Regions from separate parts of the Halomonas sp. E14 genome, predicted to be linked through region 2. Evidence: predicted binding sites of a transcription regulator. Region 2 holds the regulator's gene; each other region holds the start of a gene.
The links. The regulator LexA, encoded in region 2, represses DNA repair genes until DNA is damaged. The targets are predictions, from matches to a motif close to TACTGTNTANNTANACAGTA.
Positions count from the first base shown of each region.

Region 1 (5,669 bases), 1.4 Mb from region 2:
CGAGCTCGAGGTTGTAGCGCAGGTCGCTGCCACGCTGCGGCGCATGCGGGCTGCGCCGGCCGCCGCCGCCACCGAAGATATCGCCGAACACGTCGCCGAAGATGTCGCTGAAGCCGCCGGCGCCGGGGCCGCCGAAGCCGCCGCCACCGAAGCCGCCGGCCTGGCCGTCGACCCCGGCATGGCCAAACTGGTCGTAGGCGGCACGTTTCTCGCCGTCGGAGAGAACTTCATAGGCCTCGGAGACCTCGCGAAACTTCTCCGCAGCAGTGTCGTCATCCGGATTGCGATCGGGATGGTACTTCTGCGCCAGCCGCCGGTAGGCCTTCTTTATGTCTTTGGTGTCGGCCCCACGCTCGACGCCGAGCACTTCGTAATAATCGCGTTTGGACATGGGTCCATGCGCCTCCTGGTCTAGGCAGTTGTGCCCGATCCGCGGAAACGGCAACGCGGGAGTCGTCCTCCCGCGCTACCGTCGTCCGTGGCATCGCCTTGGCGATTACTGCTTCTTCTGGTCGTCGTTGACTTCTTCGTACTCGGCGTCGACCACGTCGTCGTCCTGCTTGCCTCCGGCATCGGCCTGCTCGCCACCGGCCTGCTGGGCGGCCTCGGCCTGGGCGGCGTACATCTTCTGCGCCAGGTTGCCGGACGCCTCGGTCAGCTTGTCCAACTTGGCCTGGATGGCGTCCTTGTCGTCACCCTTGAGCGCTTCCTCGAGCTCGGCGATGGCGGCCTCGATGGCCTGCTTCTCCTCGTCGCTGGCCTTGTCGCCCGCTTCGGAGAGGGTCTTGCGCGAGGCGTGGATCATGCCATCGGCCTGGTTGCGCAGTGCCACCAGCTCCTCGAACTTCTTGTCCTCGTCGGCGTGGGCCTCGGCGTCGCGCACCATCTGCTCGATCTCTTCATCGGAGAGACCGCTGGAGGCCTTGATGATGATCGACTGCTCCTTGCCGGTGGCCTTGTCCTTGGCCGACACGTTGAGGATGCCGTTGGCGTCGAGGTCGAACGCCACCTCGATCTGCGGCACGCCGCGCGGCGCCGGCGGAATGTCGGCCAGGTCGAAGCGACCCAGCGACTTGTTCTGGCCGGCCTGCTTGCGCTCGCCCTGCAGCACGTGGATGGTCACGGCGGTCTGGTTGTCATCCGCGGTCGAGAAGGTCTGGGTCTTCTTGGTCGGGATGGTGGTGTTCTTCTCGATCAGCGGGGTCATCACACCGCCCAGGGTCTCGATGCCCAGGGTCAGCGGGGTGACGTCGAGCAGCAGCACGTCCTTGACGTCGCCGCCCAGCACGCCGCCCTGGATCGCCGCACCCACGGCCACGGCCTCGTCCGGGTTGACGTCCTTGCGCGCTTCCTTGCCGAAGAAGTCGGCCACCTTCTTCTGCACCAACGGCATACGGGTCTGGCCGCCGACCAGGATCACGTCGTCGATCTCGGAAGCGGACAGGCCGGCATCGGAGAGCGCAGTCTTGCACGGCCCCAGCGAGCGCTGCACCAGGTCCTCCACCAGCGACTCCAGCTTGGCCCGGCTCACCTTCACGTTGAGGTGCTTGGGCCCGGTGTTGTCGGCGGTGATGTAGGGCAGGTTGACGTCGGTCTGCTGGGCGCTGGAGAGCTCGATCTTGGCCTTTTCGGCGGCTTCCTTGAGGCGCTGCATGGCCAGGTTGTCGCCGGACAGGTTGATGCCGCTGTCGGCCTTGAACTGCTCGACCAGGTAGTTGATCAGCGCCATGTCGAAGTCTTCGCCACCCAGGAAGGTGTCGCCGTTGGTGGCCAGCACCTCGAACTGGGTCTCGCCGTCGACATCGGCCACCTCGATGATCGAGATGTCGAAGGTGCCGCCGCCCAGGTCGTACACGGCGATGGTCTTGTCGCCGCGCGACTTATCCATGCCGTAGGCCAGCGCCGCCGCGGTCGGCTCGTTGATGATGCGCTTGACCTCGAGCCCGGCGATGCGCCCGGCGTCCTTGGTGGCCTGGCGCTGGCTGTCGTTGAAGTAGGCCGGCACGGTGATCACTGCTTCGGTGACCGGCTCGCCCAGGTAGTCCTCGGCGGTCTTCTTCATCTTCTTCAGCACTTCGGCGCTGACCTGCGGCGGTGCCAGCTTCTTGCCCTTCACCTCGACCCAGGCGTCGCCGTTGTCGGCTTCGGCGATGGTGTAGGGGACCATCTTGATGTCCTTCTGAACGACATCGTCCTTGAAGCGACGGCCGATCAGGCGCTTGATGGCGTACAGGGTGTTCTGCGGGTTGGTGACCGCCTGGCGCTTGGCCGACTGACCAACCAGCGTCTCGCCATCATCGGTGTAGGCGATGATGGAGGGCGTGGTGCGAGCGCCTTCGGCATTCTCGATCACCTTGGCGCTGTCGCCGTCGAGCACGGCCACGCAAGAGTTGGTGGTCCCCAGGTCAATACCGATGATGCGTCCCATAGGAAATCCTCGAAAAATTCGTTTGCCTTGAAGTCGTGCTGCGGCTACCGCCGCGGTTGACGTCTATCTGGGGGCGGCCGATGACTTTTCAAGCCCCACCCTGCCTTTCATTCTCGCTACCTCAACCGGCGGCCTGGCTGACCACTACCATGGCCGGGCGTACCAGACGGCCATTGAGCAGATAGCCCTTCTGGATCACGTCCATCACGCTGTTGGGCTCGAGTTCGGGGTTGGGTACCATGGCCATCGCCTCGTGGTACTGCGGATCGAAGGGCTCGCCGGCCGGGTCGACCGTCTCGACGCCGAACTTGCCCAGCACGTCGTGTTGCATCTTCAACGTCATGGCCACCCCTTCGCGGTGGGCGTCGCTGGCGCTCTCGCCCATAGCCTCGAGCGCCTTCTCCAGGCTGTCGACCACCGGCAGTAGCTCCTTGACGAAGCGCTCCAGGGCGAACTTGCGCGCCTTTTCGGCCTCCTGCTCGGCGCGGCGGCGCACGTTCTGCGCCTCGGCGGCGGCGCGCAGCGCCTGGTCCTTGGCCTCGGCCAGGCGCTGCTCGAGCTCCTCGACCTGGGCCGCCAGCATGTCGGCTTCGGGGTTGTCGCTGAACTCGACCGATTCGGTCGAATCGGGCGCCTCGTCAAGCTGGCCTTCCAGGGGTGCCGGCTGCGGCTCGGCTTCCTCTTCGCGTCGTACCAGCTCGTCGTCAAGCGGGGTCTGGGATTCTTTAGCCATGCACATCTCCTGAAGCGTGATCCGGCCGTGCGGGCCGTACGGGTGTCGGTTCGGTAACCCTTGGCAGTCTGCGGCCTATATGGGGGCCATCGGACCAAACTCAAGTGTCTTGCACGCCATCGCCGGGTGCGTTGAGCCCACTCATGGACTACTGTATAAAAGCCCAATTACGTGTATGCCCATCCAGCACTCTGCAGAGCCTCGCACCAGGAGGAGCCATGCTGACTCAGCTTGCCATTCGCGATTACGCCATCGTCGACACGCTCGACCTGGAGCTTGCCGGCGGCATGACCGCCATCACCGGCGAGACCGGGGCCGGCAAATCGATCCTGCTGGGCGCCCTGGGGCTGTGCCTGGGCGAGCGCGCCGATGCCGGCAGCGTGCGCCACGGAGCCGAACGCGCCGACCTTTCGGCGCGCTTCGACATTGCCGCCCTGCCGGCAGCCAGGGCATGGCTGGCGGAGCGCGAGCTGCCCGCCGATGACTGCCTGCTGCGCCGCGTGGTGACCGCAGGCGGGCGCTCCAAGGCGTGGATCAACGGCCAGCCGGCCACCGTAGCCGACCTCAAGATGCTGGGCGAGCGCCTGATCGAGATCCATGGCCAGCATGCGCACCAGGCACTGCTGCAGGAGGAGACCCACCTGCGCCTGCTCGACGACTTTGCCGGTCACCGCAGCGCGGTGGCAGAGCTCACCGACACCTTTCGCCGCTGGCAGGCAACCCGCAAACGGCTCAAGCAGCTGACCGAGAACGGTGACGAAGTCCAGGCACGCCGCCAGCTGCTGCGCTATCAGGTCGAGGAGCTGGACCTCCTTGCCCTGGGCGAGGACGAGCTTGCTACCCTGGAGCACGAGCAGGAGCAGCTCGCCCACGCCGAGGAGACGCTGCGCGAGGCGCAGCATGCGGCGGAATGCTGCGACAGCGATGACGGCGGCGTGCTGGCGCTGCTCAGCCAAGCGCTGCAGCGCCTCGACCCGCTGCCGGGGAGTGATCGCGGTGCGCTGGCCGAGGTGATCGGCATGCTCGGCGAGGCACGCATCCAGGTCGAGGAAGCCGTGCGCGAGCTGCACCGCTTCGCCGACGCTACGGAGCTGGACCCGGAGCGCCTGACCTGGGTCGAGTCGCGCCTGGGCGAGGTGCACCGTATCGCCCGCAAGCACCATGTCATGCCCGACGAGCTGCCCGCACTGCACCGCCGGCTTCATCAGGAGCTAGAAGGGCTGGAAGGCGGCGACCACGATCTCGAGGCGCTGCGCAGCGAGGTCGAGAGCCTGCGCGACCGCTGGCGCGAACAGGCACGCGGCGTGGGCGAGACACGCCGTGAGGCGGCGAGCCGGTTTGGCAAGGCGGTGCAGGAGCAGCTCGCCTTCCTGGCCATGGGCAAGGCACGCTTCGAAGTAGAGGTGGCAACGCGCCAGAGCCCCCAGCCAGAAGGCATGGAGGGGGTACGCTTCTTGATCAGCGCCAACCCCGGCCAGCCGCCGCGGCCGCTGAGCAAAGTGGCTTCGGGGGGCGAGCTGTCGCGCATCAGCCTGGCGATCCAGGTGGTCGCCGCACGCCACTCGACCATCCCCAGCCTGGTGTTCGACGAGGTAGACGTCGGCATTTCCGGCGCCACCGCCGAGATCGTCGGCCAGCTGCTGCGCCGACTGGGCGAGAACGGCCAGGTGATGACGGTGACCCATCTGCCCCAGGTGGCGGCGCAGGCCCACCACCACCTGCATATCGAGAAGCAGGCCAGGCGCGACACCACCCTAACCCGCATGGCGCTGCTCGACGAGGCCGGGCGGGTCAGCGAGCTCGCTCGCATGCTCGGCGGGGTGCATCTCTCCGACCGCACCCTGGCCCATGCACGCGAAATGCTGGACGCCAGCCAGCAGGGCGCGGCTCACTGAGCCCGGTGTCTCGGCAGCGAGCCCGGGCACATCTCTTCCAGGCGATAGCCGCAGGCGACTCACAAGCGATACAGCAAAGACACACAAGCGATACAATGCAAAAAGCCCCGCAAACGGGGCTTTTGTTTAACTTGCATGAGGCGGCCCAGCGGGCCGAGGGCTCAGGGTTTGGTTGTGCTGGAACCGCGCGGGCGCACGTACAGCACCAGCGCATGGTCGACGAGCTCGAAGCCGTGCTCCTCGGCGATCTCCTTCTGGCGACGCTCGATGGTGTCGTCGAAGAACTCGATGATCTCACCGGTATCCAGGCATACCATGTGGTCGTGGTGCTCCTCCTGGGAGATCTCGAAGACCGCGTGGCCGCCATCAAAATTATGGCGAATCACCAGGCCTGCCGATTCGAACTGGGTCAGCACGCGGTAGACGGTTGCCAGTCCCACGTCTTCACCGGCTTCGAGCAGCGTCTTGTAGACGTCTTCCGCGCTCAGGTGGTGCTGTCCCGTGGCATTCTCGAGAATCTGGAGGATTTTCACGCGGGGCAGGGTGACCTTCAGGCCCGCCTTGCGCAGTTCATGGTTCTGGTCCGCCATGTTCGCTCTTCGCAGTATCAGGT
Region 1 is NZ_CP199423.1:3,563,120-3,568,788, forward strand. It holds gene dnaJ (molecular chaperone DnaJ) at 1-391, opposite strand, end outside; gene dnaK (molecular chaperone DnaK) at 497-2,428, opposite strand; gene grpE (nucleotide exchange factor GrpE) at 2,550-3,161, opposite strand; gene recN (DNA repair protein RecN) at 3,380-5,056, shown strand; gene fur (ferric iron uptake transcriptional regulator) at 5,218-5,646, opposite strand.
Region 1: the regulator LexA is predicted to act here: its motif matches at 3,311-3,330, upstream of recN (DNA repair protein RecN).

Region 2 (5,669 bases):
TGAGCTGCTGACGCGTCACGTCGATTTCGAGCCACACCCCCTCGGCGGGGGGAAGTTCGGCAAGCCGTGGCGTACGCACTTCAGCTCGCCTTGGCCGGCTGCAAGGCGGGCGGAGGCGGCAGCGGTGCATTCATGGCGGCCACCACCACAGGGCGCAGGCGGCGAATCAGGTCGCGCACGGTAACGTGCTCGTCATAATCCTTCTCGGCGATATCGCGCAGGGCATCAAGCCCCGACAGGGTGAAGATCACCGTGCCCAGCATGAAATGCAGCCGCCAGAAGCGCTCACCGTCGGGCAGCTCGGGCGTGGCCCGCCGCACCAGGTCGGTGAACCGCGTGAAGACGCTACCGTACTCATCCTGGATATAGCGCCGCAGGTGACCCTGCGCCTGGCTGTAGGCAAGCCCCAGCAGCTTCATGAAGACCTTGAGGCTGTGCTTCTCGGCCGGCACCTCCAGCACGGTACGCGCCATGGTTTCCAGCAGCTCCTCGAGCGGAATCACGCCGCCTGAATGGCGCTGCTCGAGCTCATCCAGGGCATGGTGGAAACGCACCGTAAACGGGTCCAGGTAGCGCGCGAAGACCGCCTGGATCAGCGCCTTCTTGGAGCCGAAGTGATAGTTGACCGCCGCCAGGTTGACGCGCGCCTTGCTGGTAATAGTGCGCAGCGAGGTTTCGGCGAACCCGCGCTCGGCAAACAGCACTTCGGCGGTATCGAGGATGCGTGTGACGGTATCGGTTTGAGCCATGGGCGCGACCTGCCAGAAACAGTTGTTTTAAACATTACAAAAGTCTACGGCAATGCCTTCAATCTCTCAATGTCTATCCTTCCCATCTCGTTTAAAACGCTGCATGAGAACGCTGCTGGCTAGGAAACCGTTTTTTACTGGATAGACTTCCATGCTGTATACTTGAACAATACGCCATGCTCGGACCGCCTCGCCGGTCGGGCCAACGCCAGACCTCTACCGCCAGACCTCTACCGGGAGCGCTCATGACCCGCCCGCTTACGCCGCGCCAGCAGAATGTCTATGACTTCATCGTCAAGACGATGAACGAGTTTGGCTACCCGCCGACCCGCGCCGAGATCGCCAAGGCGCTGGGGTTTCGCTCGCCCAACGCCGCCGAAGAGCACCTGCGCGCACTCGAACGCAAGGGCGTGATCCGGGTGATCCGCGGCACCTCGCGGGGCATTCGCCTGCCGCTTCAGGAAAGCGAGCCCAGCACCGGCGCCTCCCCCGCCAACGAGGGCCTGCCCATCATCGGTGAAGTCGCGGCCGGCAGCCCCATCCTGGCGGCAGAGCACATCGACCGCTACTGCCCGCTTCCCCCGGACTATTTCACCCCTCGCGCCGACTATCTGCTGCGGGTGCGCGGGCTTTCGATGAAGGAGATCGGCATCCTCGAAGGCGACCTGCTCGCCGTGCATCGCACGGAGCGGGTACGCGACGGGCAGATCGTGGTGGCCCGGCTGGACGACGAAGTCACCGTGAAGCGCTTCCATCGCAGCGGCTACCGGGTCGTGCTGGCCGCCGAGAATGCCGACTTCGCGCCCATCGAGATCGACCTGCGTCACCAGGCGCTGGAGATCGAAGGCATCGGCGTCGGTGTCATTCGCGGCGGCAGCGGCCAGGCGCTCGGCTAAGCGCCGGCTGCGCCCGGCAGCGAGTTTCGTCACTTCGGATGAACCGCAAGATTCTGCATGCCGACTGCGACTGCTTCTATGCCGCGGTGGAAATGCGCGACAACCCCGCGCTTCGCGAAGTGCCGCTGGCGATCGGCGGTAGCGTCGAAGGACGCGGGGTGATCGCCACCTGCAACTACCCGGCGCGCGCCTTCGGCATCCATTCCGCCATGCCCACCGCCAGGGCCCTGCGCCTGTGCCCCCAGTTGACCCTGCTGCGCGGCGATTTCGAGCGCTATCGCGAGGCGTCGCGCCAGATCCAGGCCATCTTCCACGAGCTGACGCCCTGGGTGGAGCCGCTGTCGCTCGACGAAGCCTTTCTCGACGTCACCGAGGTGGCACGTTTTTCAGGCAGCGCTACCTGGATGGCGCGCTGGCTGAAGGAGGAGTGCCTCAGGCGCGTGGGGATCACCGTTTCGGTGGGCGCGGCACCGTCGAAGTTCCTGGCCAAGATCGCCAGCGACTGGGAGAAGCCCGACGGCCTGACGGTCATCGCTCCCAGCCAGGTCGACGAGTTCGTGCAAGCGCTCCCGGTGACCAAGCTTCCCGGCGTTGGCCCAGCCACGGCCAAGCGCCTGCAGGCGATGGCGATCGCCACCTGCGACGAGCTGCAGCGAGTGCCGCTGGAGTACCTGCTGCAGGAGTTCGGCAAGTATGGCAAGCGCCTGTACGAGCTGGCCCGGGGTATCGACGACCGGCCGGTTCGCATTGAACGCGAGCGCAAGTCCGTCAGCGTGGAAACCACTTTTGCCACTGACCTACCCGACCTGGACCACTGCCACCGCGAGCTGGCGCCGCTGTGCGAGCGTCTCGAGGCCAGGCTGGCGCGCCACGGCAACCCGCCCATCGCGGGCACCTTCGTCAAGGTGCGCTTCGATGACTTCTCGCTGACCACGCTCGACGCCCGCGGCGGCTGGCCGTGCCTGGCCACCTATGCTGCGCTGATGGCGCAGGCCTGGGCCAGGCGTGAACGGCCCGTGCGCCTGCTTGGCGTAGGCGTAAGGCTGGTGCCGGACGATGCGCGGCGCCAGCTCACCCTGCCGTTGGCGGAAACCTGAGCCCCACCCGGCATCGACTGAGCCCTACTGGGTCGAATCAGCCTTACGGGGGTCGAGCAAGCTTACTTGGTATCGATGTAGCGGTGTCGGTCGAAGGTCGCCACCCAGCTGGGGTGATAGACCATCAGGCAGCTGAGCAGCATGCCGGTAAGGAAGGCTTCCGACGGCATCAGCAGCGGCAGGAACAGCATGTATTCGCGAGCCAGATGGATCGCCTCGGGGTCCGTCGCCCCCAGCATGATGAGCGCCACACCCGCCAGCCCGGTGCCCAGCGTGGCCAGGGCGGCGCCGAAGAAGCCGCAGAGAAACAGGAACACCATCAAGTTGTCCGGAAGGTAGCGATCCACCAGGCGCCACACGGATACCACGATCGTCACCGGGATCACGCCGGTCAGCAGCACATTCACGCCCAGGAGCTGCCACTCCGCCTTGCCGAGTGCCACCAGCGCCAGGTTGGCGGCCAGGTTGGTCAGAAGCGCCAGAGGCGCCTTGAAGAGCAGCGTCAGCAAGGCCGTGAGCATGAGGTGCAGGGTCAACCACTCGACCGACTGGGCCCGCAGCTGCCACAGCAGCACCACGATCAGCGTGGCGGCCAGCCAGCGGTGCTGCAGGCCGCGATCGTCGAGCAGCGCCCGCCATGGCCGCTGCGCCAGGGCCAGCAGCAAGGTGGCGAGGGACACGGCCCCGCACGCCAACAGCAGCCAGGGTGCCAGGATCAGTGCGGAGAACGACATCGGCAGCGCTTCCCTTGCGAAGGGTCAGGCAAAGACGACGGTCTTGTTGCCATGGATGATGACCCGGTCCTCGAGATGCCAGCGTAGCCCGCGCGCCAGCACCGCCTTCTCCACGTCGCGTCCGAAGCGCACCAGGTCCTGAGGCGTGTGGCAGTGGCTGACGCGATGGATATCCTGTTCGATGATCGGTCCGGCATCGAGTTCCTCGGTCACGTAGTGGCAGGTCGCACCGATCAGCTTCACGCCACGCGCATAGGCCTGGTGATAGGGACGCGCTCCGACGAAGGAGGGCAGGAAGCTATGGTGGATGTTGATCACCCGGCCGGCATAGCGCTGGCACAGGCGGGGCGGCAGGATCTGCATGTAGCGCGCCAGCACGATAACGTCGGCCTGCAGCGCTTCGACCTGCCGCTCGACCTCGGCAAAGGCGGAGGACTTGTCGTCCGGCACAACCGGAACGCAGTGATAGGGCAAGCCATGCCACTCCACCAGGCCGCGCATGTCGTCGTGATTGGAGATCACCCCCACCACATCGCCATCGAGCTCGCCCGCCGTCCAGCGGTAGAGCAGGTCCACCAGGCAGTGCGACTCACGCGACACCATGATCACCACGCGCGGCCGCCGCCGGGTATCGCGCAGCGCCCAGGTCATGTCGAACTCGCGGGCGACCGGTGCGAAGGCGCTCTCCAGCTCCTCGGCGGTCATGCCGATGGAGTCGGCCAGGATCTCGTAGCGCATGAAGAAACGCCCTGCTTCCAGGTCGGAATGCTGGCTGGCTTCGGTGATGGAACCACCGTGGCCGGCGATGAAGCCGGAAACACGCGCCACGATGCCGCGGCGGTCGGGGCAGGAGACGACAAGACGATAGAAATGGGACATGGGAACCGTAGACGACATAGCGATAAGTGGGTGCGCATTGTAGCGAACTGGACCGCACGGAACACGCCCGTATCGCCGAACGTGCATTGTGATGGGTCGGGCCGTTCCCGTATAGTGAAGGCAACTTTGTCCGGTCCTGATTTGCCGATGCTCTCTTCTCGCGCCACCATTCGTCCTCGACAACACCTACCGCTGTATTTTCTGCCGCTGGGCGGCTGCGGCGAAATAGGCATGAACCTGAGCCTATATGGCCATGGCGGTGAGTGGATCGCGATCGACTGCGGCATGATGATCCGCCAGGACCTGCCCGACAGCCCGCTGCAGGTGCCCAGCCTCGACACGCCTGCCGCGCTCGGCATCACGCCTTTGGCGCTGTTCATCACCCACGGCCATGAAGATCATATCGGCGCGGCGGCCTGGCTGTGGCCCAAGTGGCAGTGCCCGATCTACGCCACGCCGCTGGCCGCCGGGCTGCTGCGCAACAAGTTCACCGAGCGCGCCCTGGCCACCGAGGCCATTCGGGTGATCGAACCCGGAGAAGCCATGGAGAGCGGCCCCTTCACGCTGCGCTACCTGCCGCTGACCCATTCGATTCCGGAAAGCTGTGCGCTGCTGATTGCCGCGGGCAACCGTCGCGTGCTGCACACCGGTGACTGGAAGCTCGACCCCGAGCCCTTGATCGGCCACTCCGTCAAGGGCTCGCTGTTTCGCGCCCTGGCGCCGGTCGACCTGGTCGTGGGCGACTCCACCAACGCCCCCCTCCCCGGCCATTCGCGCAGTGAAGGCGAGGTGGCCAGGGCGCTGGAGCAGCGCCTGGCCCAGTGCGCCGGGCGGGTGGTGGTGACCTGCTTTGCCAGCAACCTGGCCCGGGTGCTGGCCATTGCCCTGGCAGCCGAGCGCTGCGGGCGTCGCGTCAGCCTGATGGGGCGCGCCATGGAACGCATGGTGGCCACCGCCCGCGGCCTTGGCTACCTCGACGACATGCCGCCTCTGGTGCCGGTCAGCGACCTGGGCTACCTGCCGCCCGAAGAAGTGCTGGTAATTGCCACCGGCAGCCAGGGCGAGCCGCGCGCCGCGCTCAGCCGCATGGCCAACGGCCGCCACCACAGCCTGGAGCTGGGGGTCGGCGACACCGTGATCTTCTCGGCCAAGGCGATCCCCGGCAACGAGCCGCAGATCGAGCGGCTCAAGCACGGCCTTGCGCGTCTAAGCGTGACGATCTGGGATGAATTCAACCATCCGGAGCTGCATGCCTCGGGCCATCCGTCGCAGGAGGAGCTGCGCACCTTCTACGGCTGGCTGCAGCCTCGCCTG
Region 2 is NZ_CP199423.1:2,159,325-2,164,993, forward strand. It holds gene ACT7B3_RS10075 (L,D-transpeptidase family protein) at 1-79, opposite strand, end outside; gene ACT7B3_RS10080 (TetR/AcrR family transcriptional regulator) at 81-749, opposite strand; gene lexA (transcriptional repressor LexA) at 995-1,645, shown strand; gene dinB (DNA polymerase IV) at 1,684-2,742, shown strand; gene ACT7B3_RS10095 (energy-coupling factor ABC transporter permease) at 2,805-3,476, opposite strand; gene purU (formyltetrahydrofolate deformylase) at 3,501-4,355, opposite strand; gene ACT7B3_RS10105 (ribonuclease J) at 4,587-5,669, shown strand, end outside.

Region 3 (5,669 bases), 1.1 Mb from region 2:
AGCAGTGGGCGCCCAAAAATCCGAAAAATAAAGGCGTGCTTTCACCAACTTTCATTAACGGTCTGCTGGTTTGCTTAAGAGAGCTTATTTCCAATGACAAGATTTACTATGATGATGGTGGGGGGTTGATTTCGCCTGACTATCAAAAGGCTTTTTCTAACATTGCTTCTTTTAGGCTGCGGGCATATACTTCTAGTCGCTGGGCAGAGCTTGGCCGTGAACTTTATAGCGCCTACTTTAAATGATCGGGATGTTGAAATGAGCATTGTTTGCAATAGTAGTGTTTCTGCTATCAATAATATTCATAATGGTGGCCTTTGCTCAATTTTTGAAGGCGACTGCATAGAGCTCCTTGCCAACATCCCTGACGCATCTGTTGATATGGCTTTTTCTTCACCTCCTTACTGCATGGGTAAGGCGTACGAATCTACGAAGGAATTGTCAGATTTTATCGCTGCCCATGAAATGCTCTTTCAGCACATTGTGCGTATCCTGAAGCCAGGGGGAAGCTTGTGTTGGCAAGTTGGTATGCATGTAAAAGATGGGGTCAGCACGCCTCTAGATGCTTTGGTTTATGCTGAATCTTTAAAACATGCAGAGCTTAAGTTAAGAAACAGAATTATTTGGACGTTTGGACATGGTTTGCACTGTTCCAACCGTTTTAGTGGGCGTCACGAGACAGTAATGTGGTTTACAAAAGGCGATGCTTACTCTTTTAATCTTGATGCTGTAAGAGTAGCTCAGAAATATCCTGGTAAAACTTCATCGCGAGGGGTGAATAAAGGTCGGCCAAGCGGTAATCCATTAGGCAAAAATCCGGGCGATGTCTGGAATATCCCAAATGTAAAGCAAAATCATGTCGAGAAAACTGCTCATCCTTGCCAGTTCCCCGTTGCGTTGCCGCAAATCTTTATTCGGGCGCTTGTGCCTGAAAGTGGATTAGTGTTGGATCCATTCTCTGGGAGTGGAACAACAGCGGTGGCAAGCTTGGTAGAAGGTCGGCGATTTATTGGCTCTGAGATCAACAAAGAGTATAACCAGATCGCTAGTTGCCGAATTAGTGATGCTCTTGAAGGAGTGGCAAAGGTACGCCCTTGGAATAAAGAGGTTGCTGTACCCGATGCTAAATCAAAAGTAGCAAGGGTGCCTGAGGGATACGAGCATCGAGAAAGGGTGATGGATACCTTAGTTCAAAGTTTGATTCCGACCTTCCAAGCGTAACTATGTGCGGCCGCTTTGCTTCCTACAACGCCTACCCCAAGCTAGCTCGCCGGCTGGGTGTCGTGGTGGCCGAGGAAGGGCCGCCACCCCGCTACAACATTCCACCGGGCACCTGGATAACCGGGTTTCGGCAGGTGGCGCATGATGCCCCACCCGAGCAGCTCGAGCTATGGTGGGGCTATCGGCCGAAGTGGGCGAAGGGCAAGGCCGCGCAGCCAATCAATGCCCGAGTCGAGACGGTGGCCACCAGCGGCTACTTCAAGCACGCCTTCGCACGTGCACGTTGCATCGTACCTGCCGATGGCTGGTTCGAGTGGTTGGCCACCGATAACGGCAACCAGCCGCACTACTTGACCAGGATCGACCGCGAGGCGATCGCTTTTGCTGGCATCTACGCTGAGCGGGAGGATGGCAGCCTAGGCTGTGCGATTCTCACCGAGCCCGCCCGAGGCACTGCCGCCGAGGTGCACGACCGCATGCCGCTGATTCTCGACGACGCCAGCCTTGAACCATGGCTTGATCCGGACCTGACGGATCGGGAGACGATCCGACACGTGGTGCGTCACCTGGATGCGTCGCTGTACGAGCACTGGCCGGTTAGCCGGGCTGTGAACTCAGCCAACAGTGAAAGCTTTGAGTTGATTGAAAAATTGCCAGTTTGAAGCGGTCACTGTGTGGGAATAAGCTCAATCCCGAGCATAAGTCGAGTTAACATGCCGCCACTTACACCGAAAAGTAACGATAGGCCTACTCCGGTAAGATATATGTCATAAGTTGTTAAGGGGGAGCTCCTCTCTTTTTTTGTAATCATTGAGTCAGAGAGTCCTTTGAGTACTAGCCATCCGGCCAATATTACATAGGCTCCGGATGCTGAGGATAAAAAGTAAATGGTTCTTTCAACCAAGCCTAGATAGACGACAGGCCTTCTATCAACGTTTCCTTCCGAATCGGCCTTGAGGCTTCCGTATTGCCTGTCTAGGTATAGGTATAAAAGATGTATGATGATGCCGCCCGCAACTACGGACCAAGCAAACCCCATTATAAATGGCCACATCTTGTAACCTCATTTTTATATCTTAGCGCCAAAGCGTGGCTTATATTCCAACTGTAGGCAATTCCATCCACTCTGTCGTCCATCTGTTACTGCGGTTTGCGCAGCGCAAATGCCAGGCTGCACCTGGGCTAGGCATACCTAACTTAACAGTATCACGCCCCATGCGCTGATTGAGCGCGTCCATGGCTGACATCAGCTTTGCACTGCGCTGCCGCTCCGCGTCGCTTTGTGGCGTATCGAGCAACGAGAGCTGTTGTCGATCGGCGTCGATCAGGTCGAGCAGCATCACGCCGCCTTTCTGGTACAGGTAGCCTTTGCGGTAGATCCGCTGCAGGGCCTGGCCGGCGGTGTGCAGTATCTCGCGGCTATCGGCCGTGGGGCGGGGTAGTTCGAGCAGCAGGCTCGGCGAGTACTGGTGCAGGTCCTGCCGGAACGGATTGGTCTTCAGGAACACCAACACGGCCTTGGCCAAGCCGTTCTGCCGGCGGAGCTTTTCGGCGCCGCGTTGACCGTGCTGCCGGATCGCTTCGCGGATCTCGTTGATGTCGTCGGTGAGCTTGCCGAAGCTGCGGCTGGTCATGATGCGCTGGCGGGCTTCGTCGAAGTCATTCATTTCGATGCAGGGCACGCCGCGCAGCTCCAGGGCGGTGCGCTCCAGAGTGACCGAGAAGCGACGGCGGATCTCCTTGGGGTTGACGTGGGCGAGGTCCCAGGCGCTCTTGATACCCATCAGGGCCAGGCGCTCGACGAGCCGGCGGCCAACGCCCCAGACGTCGCCCAGCTCGATTTTCTTCAGCAGTACCTGCGTATCCCTGCTGTCTCGCTGTAGTACGCATACGCCCTGGTAAGCCGATATCTTCTTGGCCGCACGGTTCGCCAGCTTGGCGAGGGTTCGCGTGGGCGCGACACCCACGCAGACCGGTATGCCGGTGAATTGACGCACCTTCTGATGCAACTGCCGGGCATGCTCGAGCAGCTGCTCATGGGCGAAGCCATCGAATCTCACGAACATCTCGTCGATGGAGTAGGGCTCAACGGCGGGGGCGAACTCCTCGAGCACGGATTGCACTCGTTGGCTCATGTCGCCGTATAGCTCGTAATTGCTGGAGAGGAGATGGATGCGCCCCTGCCGGACCAGGTGTTGCAGCTCAAACGCTGGCGTGCCCATGGTGATGCCAAGCGCCTTCAGCTCGTTGGAGAGCGCTATCACGCAGCCGTCGTTGTTCGACATCACACCCACCGGGAGGCCACGCAGCCGCGGTTGAAACACGCGCTCGCAGCTGACGTAGAACGAGTTGCAGTCGACCAGACCGATCATGCTCATACCGGGTACTCGTGAATGACCGAGCGCACCACGCCCCAGACCTGGCACTCGATATCAACGAGCGGGATGGGGGCGTAGCGGGGGTTACCTGAGCAAAGGAACGGCACGTTGCCCTTCAGCTCGTAGCGCTTGATGGTGATTTCGCCGTCAACCATTGCGACCAGGATGTGGCCGGGGCGGGGCTCGAGTGAGCGATCGACCAACAGCAGGTCGCCTTCGTAGATGCCCAGACGCTCCATACTGTCGCCGGTCACACTCATGAAGAACGTCGCCGAGGGGCGTTTGACCAGCCGTTCATTGAGGTCGAGCGTGCGGCCTTCGTAGTCCTGCGCGGGGCTGGGGAAGCCCGAGAGCCCGGCGCGGCCGAGGGCCAGGGGGTAGGGAAGCGCAAGCGATGGCGGCTCGGGATGAGCCGCGATGAGGTTTGCCAGTGTCATGGTGAGTCCCTTTGTACTGCTGTCGTTTTATACAGTATTCTCGACATCGTCGGTTTCAGGCAACAGGCAAACGCTAATGGAAATTAGCGGCTCGACGGTCAGCAGAGAAAAAAGTGAGGCGAGGCAGGGGCATGCGCGTGAACTATCTGGGTCCGCTGCGGGAGGGCATTCATCCGGCTATGGACGGGCTCAACCTGAAGCAGTTCAAGGCTGGCTGCTACTTGGTCGAGGTGAGCTCGGAGGCGGGGGTGGATGGCCCGATCATCGAGGGCGATGTGCTGGTGGTGGATGAGTCCCGGCCGGTAGGCCATGCCGACCTGGTAGTGGCGGAGCTGGATGGGGAGCAGCGGCTGTACCAAACGCATCGAATTGGCGGTGCCTACCGGCTGCTGCCAACGGCAGGGCCACGGCATTCGGTAATCGCGCGAATATCGGACCTGCGCGGTGTGGTGGTCAGCCAGGCGCGTCGGTATGCAGTGTGAATGGTGAATGGCTTACACATCGTTGCGCAATGGCTCCTTTTCACGGAGATCGTGCGGTTGATAGGTTAAACCAGACGCTTCGATTGTGACCGGTTTGCCACGGTCGCCAGGGATGAACAGAGGCGCACCTGCGAAGCCCCGGCCAGGGATGGTCGGGGCTTCGCTTATTCCTGCTCCTGCTCCTGCTCCTGATCGTGCTCGGCGCCGAGTACTTCGCACCTTGCCCGGGTGCCGTAGCCGTTGTCGTCGAGGGTGTGTTCCACCTCGGTGACGAGCCAGGGCGTGGCGTCAATCTCGGGCTTGAAGCCGCTGACCTGTAGCGGCGATTCCGGCAGAACATCGGCGCGGCCGTGGGCGAGTGTCAGCTCGAACTCGGCCAGCCCGCGCTGAATGCGGCGCCACTCGGCACGCGCGGCATCTAGGGCGTCGGCCTCGCTGGCGTATGTGGGGCGGAGCTGCTTGGCGTTCTCGCCGTCTCCGGAGAGAACGGTGCGCCGCTGGGCACCGCTAGTGTCGTTCCAGTAGGCCTTCACACCGCTGTAGGCATCGCGCTCGGTAACGCTGTAGCGATGCTGATCGCCATCGCGCCGGGTCAGGGTGATGGTGGGCATGGCCTGGCCGCTGGCGGTGAGTGCCTCGCCGGCCAGGGTGAAGAGCAGGCGGCCGGCCTTTACTGCGGCAATGGCGTCATAGCGCTGGCCGAGTCGGGTCAGAAAATTGAGGTCCGACTCCTCGGTCTGGTCGATATGGCCGACGCGAATGCCGCCCAGGGTGTGGCCGATGACTGGCTCAAGCTCGTGTCGGCGGGCGATGGTCTCGACGATCTCACTCAGGGCGAGGTTGTGCCAGCCATAGGTGCGTTTACCGGGTAGCTTGCCGCGCATATCGGCGGAGCGCGCGCGGATGATGAGCTGATCCGGCGTGCCGGTGTGCTGGATCTCGTCGACGATAAAGGTGCCTTTCTCGACGAGGCCTTCGTGCTGCCAGCCGAAGGCGAGGGTGAGCTCGGCGCCGCGGCGGGGCAAGGCCAGGGCGCCGTCGTGGTCGGCCAGGGTGATGTCGAGCTGGTCGGCCTCAAGGCCGCGCTGTTCGCGCAGGGTGAGGCTGACCAGGCGACCGTTGAGGCGTGGCGTGATGTCGGTACCGGCCAG
Region 3 is NZ_CP199423.1:1,041,504-1,047,172, forward strand. It holds gene ACT7B3_RS04780 (DGQHR domain-containing protein) at 1-245, shown strand, start outside; gene ACT7B3_RS04785 (DNA-methyltransferase) at 217-1,221, shown strand; gene ACT7B3_RS04790 (SOS response-associated peptidase) at 1,224-1,883, shown strand; gene ACT7B3_RS04795 (Y-family DNA polymerase) at 2,316-3,599, opposite strand; gene ACT7B3_RS04800 (LexA family protein) at 3,596-4,036, opposite strand; gene ACT7B3_RS04805 (S24 family peptidase) at 4,168-4,518, shown strand; gene ACT7B3_RS04810 (contractile injection system protein, VgrG/Pvc8 family) at 4,683-5,669, opposite strand, start outside.
Region 3: the regulator LexA is predicted to act here: its motif matches at 4,054-4,073, upstream of ACT7B3_RS04800 (LexA family protein).

Region 4 (5,669 bases), 1.5 Mb from region 2:
TCGCCGAGATCGTCAGCCTGATCGACGGCATTGCCTTCCAGACCAACATACTGGCGCTCAACGCCTCGGTGGAAGCCGCTCGGGCCGGCGAACATGGCCGCGGCTTCGCCGTGGTGGCGCAGGAGGTGCGCACCCTGGCCAGCCGCTCTGGCGATGCCGCCAAGGAAATCCGAACGCTGATCGATACCTCCGTGGCCCACGCTCGCAGCGGCAGCGAGATCGTCCAGCGGGCGGGCGCCACCATGCAGGAGATCGTGTCCAGCGTGGCACGGGTCAGCGACGTGATCGCCGAAATCAGCGCCGGCGCGCGTGAACAGAATGCCGGCATCGGCCAGATCAATACGGCCGTGGCCGAGATGGACACCATGACGCAGCAGAATGCCGCCATGGTGCAGCATACGTCCTCCCTGGCCGCCGAGATGCGCCGTCACTCGCAGCAACTCAGCGACCTGGTCGGCACTTTCATCCTGGGCGACGAGCGCGAGAATGGCGGGGCCGCAGCTGCCACGCCTGCCAGGCAGCTGCCTGCGCTACCCGCCGCGAGCAGGAAGGTGCCCGCCTCGCCCGCTCGGCCCGGCTCCCAGGCGGAATGGGAAGCCTTCTGAATCCAGGCAGGCCGCTGCCCTTGCAGCCGCGGCCGCTGGCGGCTCACACCTGGGTACCCGGTGACTGCAGCCGATGCTGCGGCACCGGCCCCGGGGGCGGCACGGCGGTGGGCAGGCTCAGCGTGTGCTCCTCGCCTTCCTGCCAGTAGCGCAGCTGCGCCTCCTCGCCCACCGGCGTGTCCCGCACCAGCTCGAGGAAGCGCATGGGCGTGGTGGGGATCTCGCCGTTCACCTCGAGCAGCAGCGCCCCGGGCGCCAGGCCGGCGCTCAGCGCCGGGCCGCGGGTATCGTTGACCAGCACCCCTTCGCGGTCGGGCAGGCCCAGCGCTTCACGCAGGTCGTCGCTGACCGGGGCCACCGTGATGCCGAGGGCGGCCACTACCTGATCTTCCAGCCCCTCGAACTCGATCTGGCGTGCGGCCGCCAGCACCTGGGGCGCCACATGAATGCTGGCCCCGACCTGCAGCGCCAGGGCGATCGCATCGCTCGGCCGGCTGTCGATGCGGACCGGCTCGTCGCGCTCGGCGATGCGCAGCTCCAGCATGCCGAGAAAGGTGTTGTCGACCAGGTCGTCGACGAATACCCGCACCAAGGTGACATCGATCCCGCCCAGCACATCGCCGAACAGCTCATGGGTCATGGGGCGCGGCGCCCGTGCACCGCCCAGGCCGCGCAAAATGGCGCTGGCCTCGTTGGAACCGACGAAGATCGGCACCACCTCGCGCGCACCGGGCTCGCGCAGCAACACCACTGGCACACCGAAGCCGGCGATGCCCACGGTGGCAACCTCGACTTCCACCATCTCGTCGACCTCTGCCGCCAGTTCGCGGGCACTCACGGCATGCGCGCTCAGCAGCAGCGCGAGGCCACACAGCAGCGACAGCAGACGATAACCGCGAACCGGCAATGTCATGGACTTCTCCCCTGCTAGCAACAATGCCTAGAGCATGGCACTCATGGCTGCACCCCGCCATGCGGCGGGGTGAGCGAACCCGGTGTGCGAGATAGAGAGGGGGGTCAGGACCTGACCTTCATCAGCTCATCCCAGCGGGTGGTGTAGCGCTGGGTGCGGTGCTGACAGCGCAGGGCCCAGGCATTGTCCTTGTGCGGCAGGCCGAAGCGCACGGTATCGCGCCCCATCTCGCGGTTGAGCCGGTCGAGGGTGGCCATCAGCCGACGGCTGCGGTCGCGCCTATGCTCATCGCCGGGCTCATCGAGCAGCGAGCCCTGGCAGCGCTCGCCCTCCACCAGGTCCAGCAGTATAACGCCGCACTTCTGGTAGCGATGCTCCTCCAGGAACACCGTTTCCAGCGCCCGGCGCGCCGCCGCGAGCAGCGTGGGCGTGTCGGCGCTGGGCTCCGGCAGCGCGACGATCTGGCTGTTGGTGTACTGCGGGTCGCCCAGCCGGTGGGGGTTGGTGCGCACGAATACCAGCACCGCCCGCGCCAGGCTGCCCTGGCGACGCAGCTTCTCGGCGGCGCGTGCGGCATGCTGGCGGGTGGCGGCCTGCAGATCGGCCAGGTCGCGGGTCAGCCTGCCGAAGGAGCGCGATACCAGGATGCGCTGGCGCGGCAGCGTCATGTCCTCGAGACGGATGGCGGGTCGGCCGCGCAGCTCCCAGACGATGCGCTCGAGCACCACCGAGAAGGCGCTGCGGATCCGCTTGGGATCGGCCTGCCGCAGCTCCCAGGCGGTAGTGATGTCCAGCAGTGCAAGCCGCTCGGCCGTGCGCCGAGCCACGCCCCAGAGGTCGCCGACCGGCAGCGCCTGCAGCACCCGGCGCGTCACGTCGCTGTCGGCTTCGAGCAGGCACACCCCTTCGTAGGCAGGCTCGCGCTTGGTCAGGCGGTTGGCCACCTTGGCCAGCACCCGGGTGGGCGCCACCCCCACACCGGCCGGGATGCCGGTCCAGCGGCGCACCGTCTGGCGCAGCCGCTGGCAGTGGGCCTCCAGCCCGGCGGGGTCGAAGCCGTCGAAGTGCACGAAGCTTTCGTCGATGGAGTAGAGCTCCACCTCCGGGGAGAACTCCGCCAGCACCTGATTGACCCGGCGCGACACGTCGCCGTAGAGGGCGTAGTTGCTCGACAGCAGCACCGCCTGGCGGCGAATGGCCGGCGGCAGCAGGTGCAGCGGTGCCCCCATGGCCACCCCCAGCGCCTTGAGCTCGCGGGAGCGCGCCACCACGCAGCCGTCGTTGTTCGACAGCACACCGACCGGCAGTCCTTCCAGCCGCGGGTTGAACGCCCGTTCGCAGCTCACGTAGAAGCTGTCGCCATCCACCAGCGCGATCATGGTCAACCCCCCGGCAAGGCGTGAATCACATGGGTGACCACGCCCCAGACGTGGCACGTTCTGCCATCCAGCGGGATCGGCGCAAAGCGCGGGTTGCTGGCCAGCAGCACGGTACGCCCGCCCTGGCGCACCAGCCGCTTGACCGTGGGTTCGCCGTCCACGGCGATGATCACCACCCGGCCGGGCAGCGGTTCCAGGCTGCGGTCCACCACCAGCAGGTCGCCGTCATAAATGCCGTCGCCCTGCATCGAGTCACCTTCGGCACGCACGAAATAGGTGGAGGCCGGGCGCTTCACCACGTGATCGTGCAGGTCCAGGTCGATGTCGAGATGGTCGTCGGCAGGGCTGGGAAACCCGGCGCGGACCCGGCAACCCAGCAGGGGCAAGGGCTGCGGCACGGGCCGCGTGGCGGGTCGACCGACAACGCGCAGCAGAGGAAGTGAAGTGAGCGGCATGAGGGCCTCCATATACTGTACTCCCATACAGTATTCTTGCGATGCCGCCCCTTGGCAAGCCCTGAACGGGCAGCACGACACCGTCGCCAGGTTTGAAGGCAGCGCGATCGCCCTCCATGCTGAGGGAAGGAGCTTTCCAGGGAAGGGAAACCACCATGGACGACATCGCCAGCGAGTTTCTGGCCGATAATGCCATCCTCATGGAGCTGGCCGTGGCGCTGCTGCTGGGTGCGCTGATCGGCATCGAGCGCGGATGGTCGGCGCGCAAGCGCGAATGGGGCGAGCGGGTGGCCGGGGTGCGCACCCACGCGTTGGTGGGGCTGTTCGGCGGCATCGCGGCGCTGCTATCGGAAACGCTCACCTCCTGGGCGTTTCCACTGATCTTCCTGGCGGTCGCCGGCATCGCCCTGGCCGGCTACCGGGCCAGCATGGAAAAGAGCCGGGACTACAGCATCACCGGCCTGATCGGGCTGCTGTTGACCTTCTGCTTCGGTGCCCTGGCGGTGGCGGTGGAGATCGCCCTGGCCACGGCCTGTGCGGTGGTCACCGCGCTGATCCTCGATAACAAGCGCGAGATCCACGGCCTGCTGCACAAGCTCGAAGCCAATGAGCTCGCCGCCGGCCTCAAGCTGCTGCTGATCAGTGTGGTGATGCTGCCGCTGCTGCCCAACGAGGACATGGGCCCCGGCGGGGTGCTCAACCCCTATGCGATCTGGTGGCTGGTGGTGCTGATCGCCTCGATCTCGTTCATCGGCTACTTTGCCGTGCGGATCGGCGGCACCGAGAAGGGCATCCTGTTCACCGGGCTGTTCGCCGGGCTGAGCTCGTCCACCGCACTGACCCTGCAGTACGCCCGCCAGGCCCGCCGCGAGCCGCAGCTGGCACCGATGCTGGCCGCCGGCATCCTGCTCGCCTGCGGCACCATGCTGCCGCGCCTGCTGCTCTACGCCGCCCTGGTCGGCCCGGCCCTGTTGCCCCGGCTGCTGGCCCCGCTGGCCGCCATGGGGGTGGCGCTCACCCTGCCGGCGCTGTGGCTGTGGCGGCGCCACCGCCGCCACCTCAAGACCCACCAGCCGATGACCCAGAACCCGCTGGAGCTGCGCGCCGCGCTGGTGCTCGGCGCCTTGCTGGCGGTGGTGATGGTGCTGGGCGAGTGGCTGCGCGACTGGCTCGGCGAAGCCGGCATCTACCTGCTGGCCGCCACCTCCGGCATTGCCGACGTGCATGCCATCGCCCTGTCGCTCAGCCGCCTGGCGCCGGAAACCATCACGGTGTCCACCGCCGTGCTGGGCATCCTGCTGGCCGCCTCGGTAAACAACCTGTTCAAGGTGGTGCTGACCGCCACCGCGGGCAATGCACGCCTGACCCGCTGCATCGTCGGCCCGATCGCGGCCTCGGCGGCGGCGGGCCTGGCCGTCGCCTGGCTAACCTGAGCCCTGGCTGGCCTGAGCCTGGGCTAGGCCGGCACTGCCGGCACGTTCAGGCGGCGCTCGTGCGCCACCAGCCACTGCTTGCGCGGCAGCCCGCCGCCATAGCCGGTAAGGGTGCCGTTGGCCCCGATAACCCGATGGCACGGCACCACGATCGCCACGGGGTTGGCACCGTTGGCCAGGCCTACCGCGCGGCAGGCCCCTGGCCGCCCGATCCGCTTCGCCAGCTCGCCATAGCTGATCGTGCTGCCCGCCGGGATCTCGCGCAGCGCCTGCCACACCAGGCGCTGGAACGGCGTGCCGCCGGTAGCGACCGTTAGTGCCGCAAGCCGGGAGGCATCGTCCTCGAAGTAGGCCGCCAGGGCCTGCCGAATGGCCGCGGGCGCCGCTCCCGGGATAAGCTCGTAGCGGCCGTAGTGGCGCTTCAGCAGGCGGTGCAGGCGTTCGTCGTGATCGTCGAATTCCAGCGCTCGCAGCGCGCCCTGTTCGTCCACGACCAGGCGCAGCTCGCCCACCGGGGACGCCAATCGATCCAGCCAGAGTTGCATTGCCTCTCTCCTATCTCGCTGTTGCCTGCCTTGCGACCGCATCGGCATGCCATAGGTGCATCACGGCGTAGCCACGCCAGGGCCGCCAGGCCTCGGCGCGGAGCATTTGCCCGGCTCCGTCAGCGCCGCTGCACGGCCAAGCCCGAAGCTCTCCCGCAGCCCGTGCATGGCGCGCCGCCTCAGCGATGCGCTGCGATCGAGAGCGTCATCGCTCCATTCTAGCCCGCCCATGGCCGATGGCCGGTATCTTTTGCAGCCTCCCTGCCAACGCAAAGTGGTTCTCCTGAATGACGTCAAACTGGCCCTTAGCAAGGAACCAGACTCATACCACACTGGCCC
Region 4 is NZ_CP199423.1:664,385-670,053, reverse strand. It holds gene ACT7B3_RS03080 (methyl-accepting chemotaxis protein) at 1-605, shown strand, start outside; gene ACT7B3_RS03075 (bifunctional nuclease domain-containing protein) at 649-1,518, opposite strand; gene ACT7B3_RS03070 (Y-family DNA polymerase) at 1,623-2,897, opposite strand; gene ACT7B3_RS03065 (LexA family protein) at 2,900-3,352, opposite strand; gene ACT7B3_RS03060 (MgtC/SapB family protein) at 3,508-4,785, shown strand; gene ogt (methylated-DNA--[protein]-cysteine S-methyltransferase) at 4,809-5,330, opposite strand.
Region 4: the regulator LexA is predicted to act here: its motif matches at 3,366-3,385, upstream of ACT7B3_RS03065 (LexA family protein).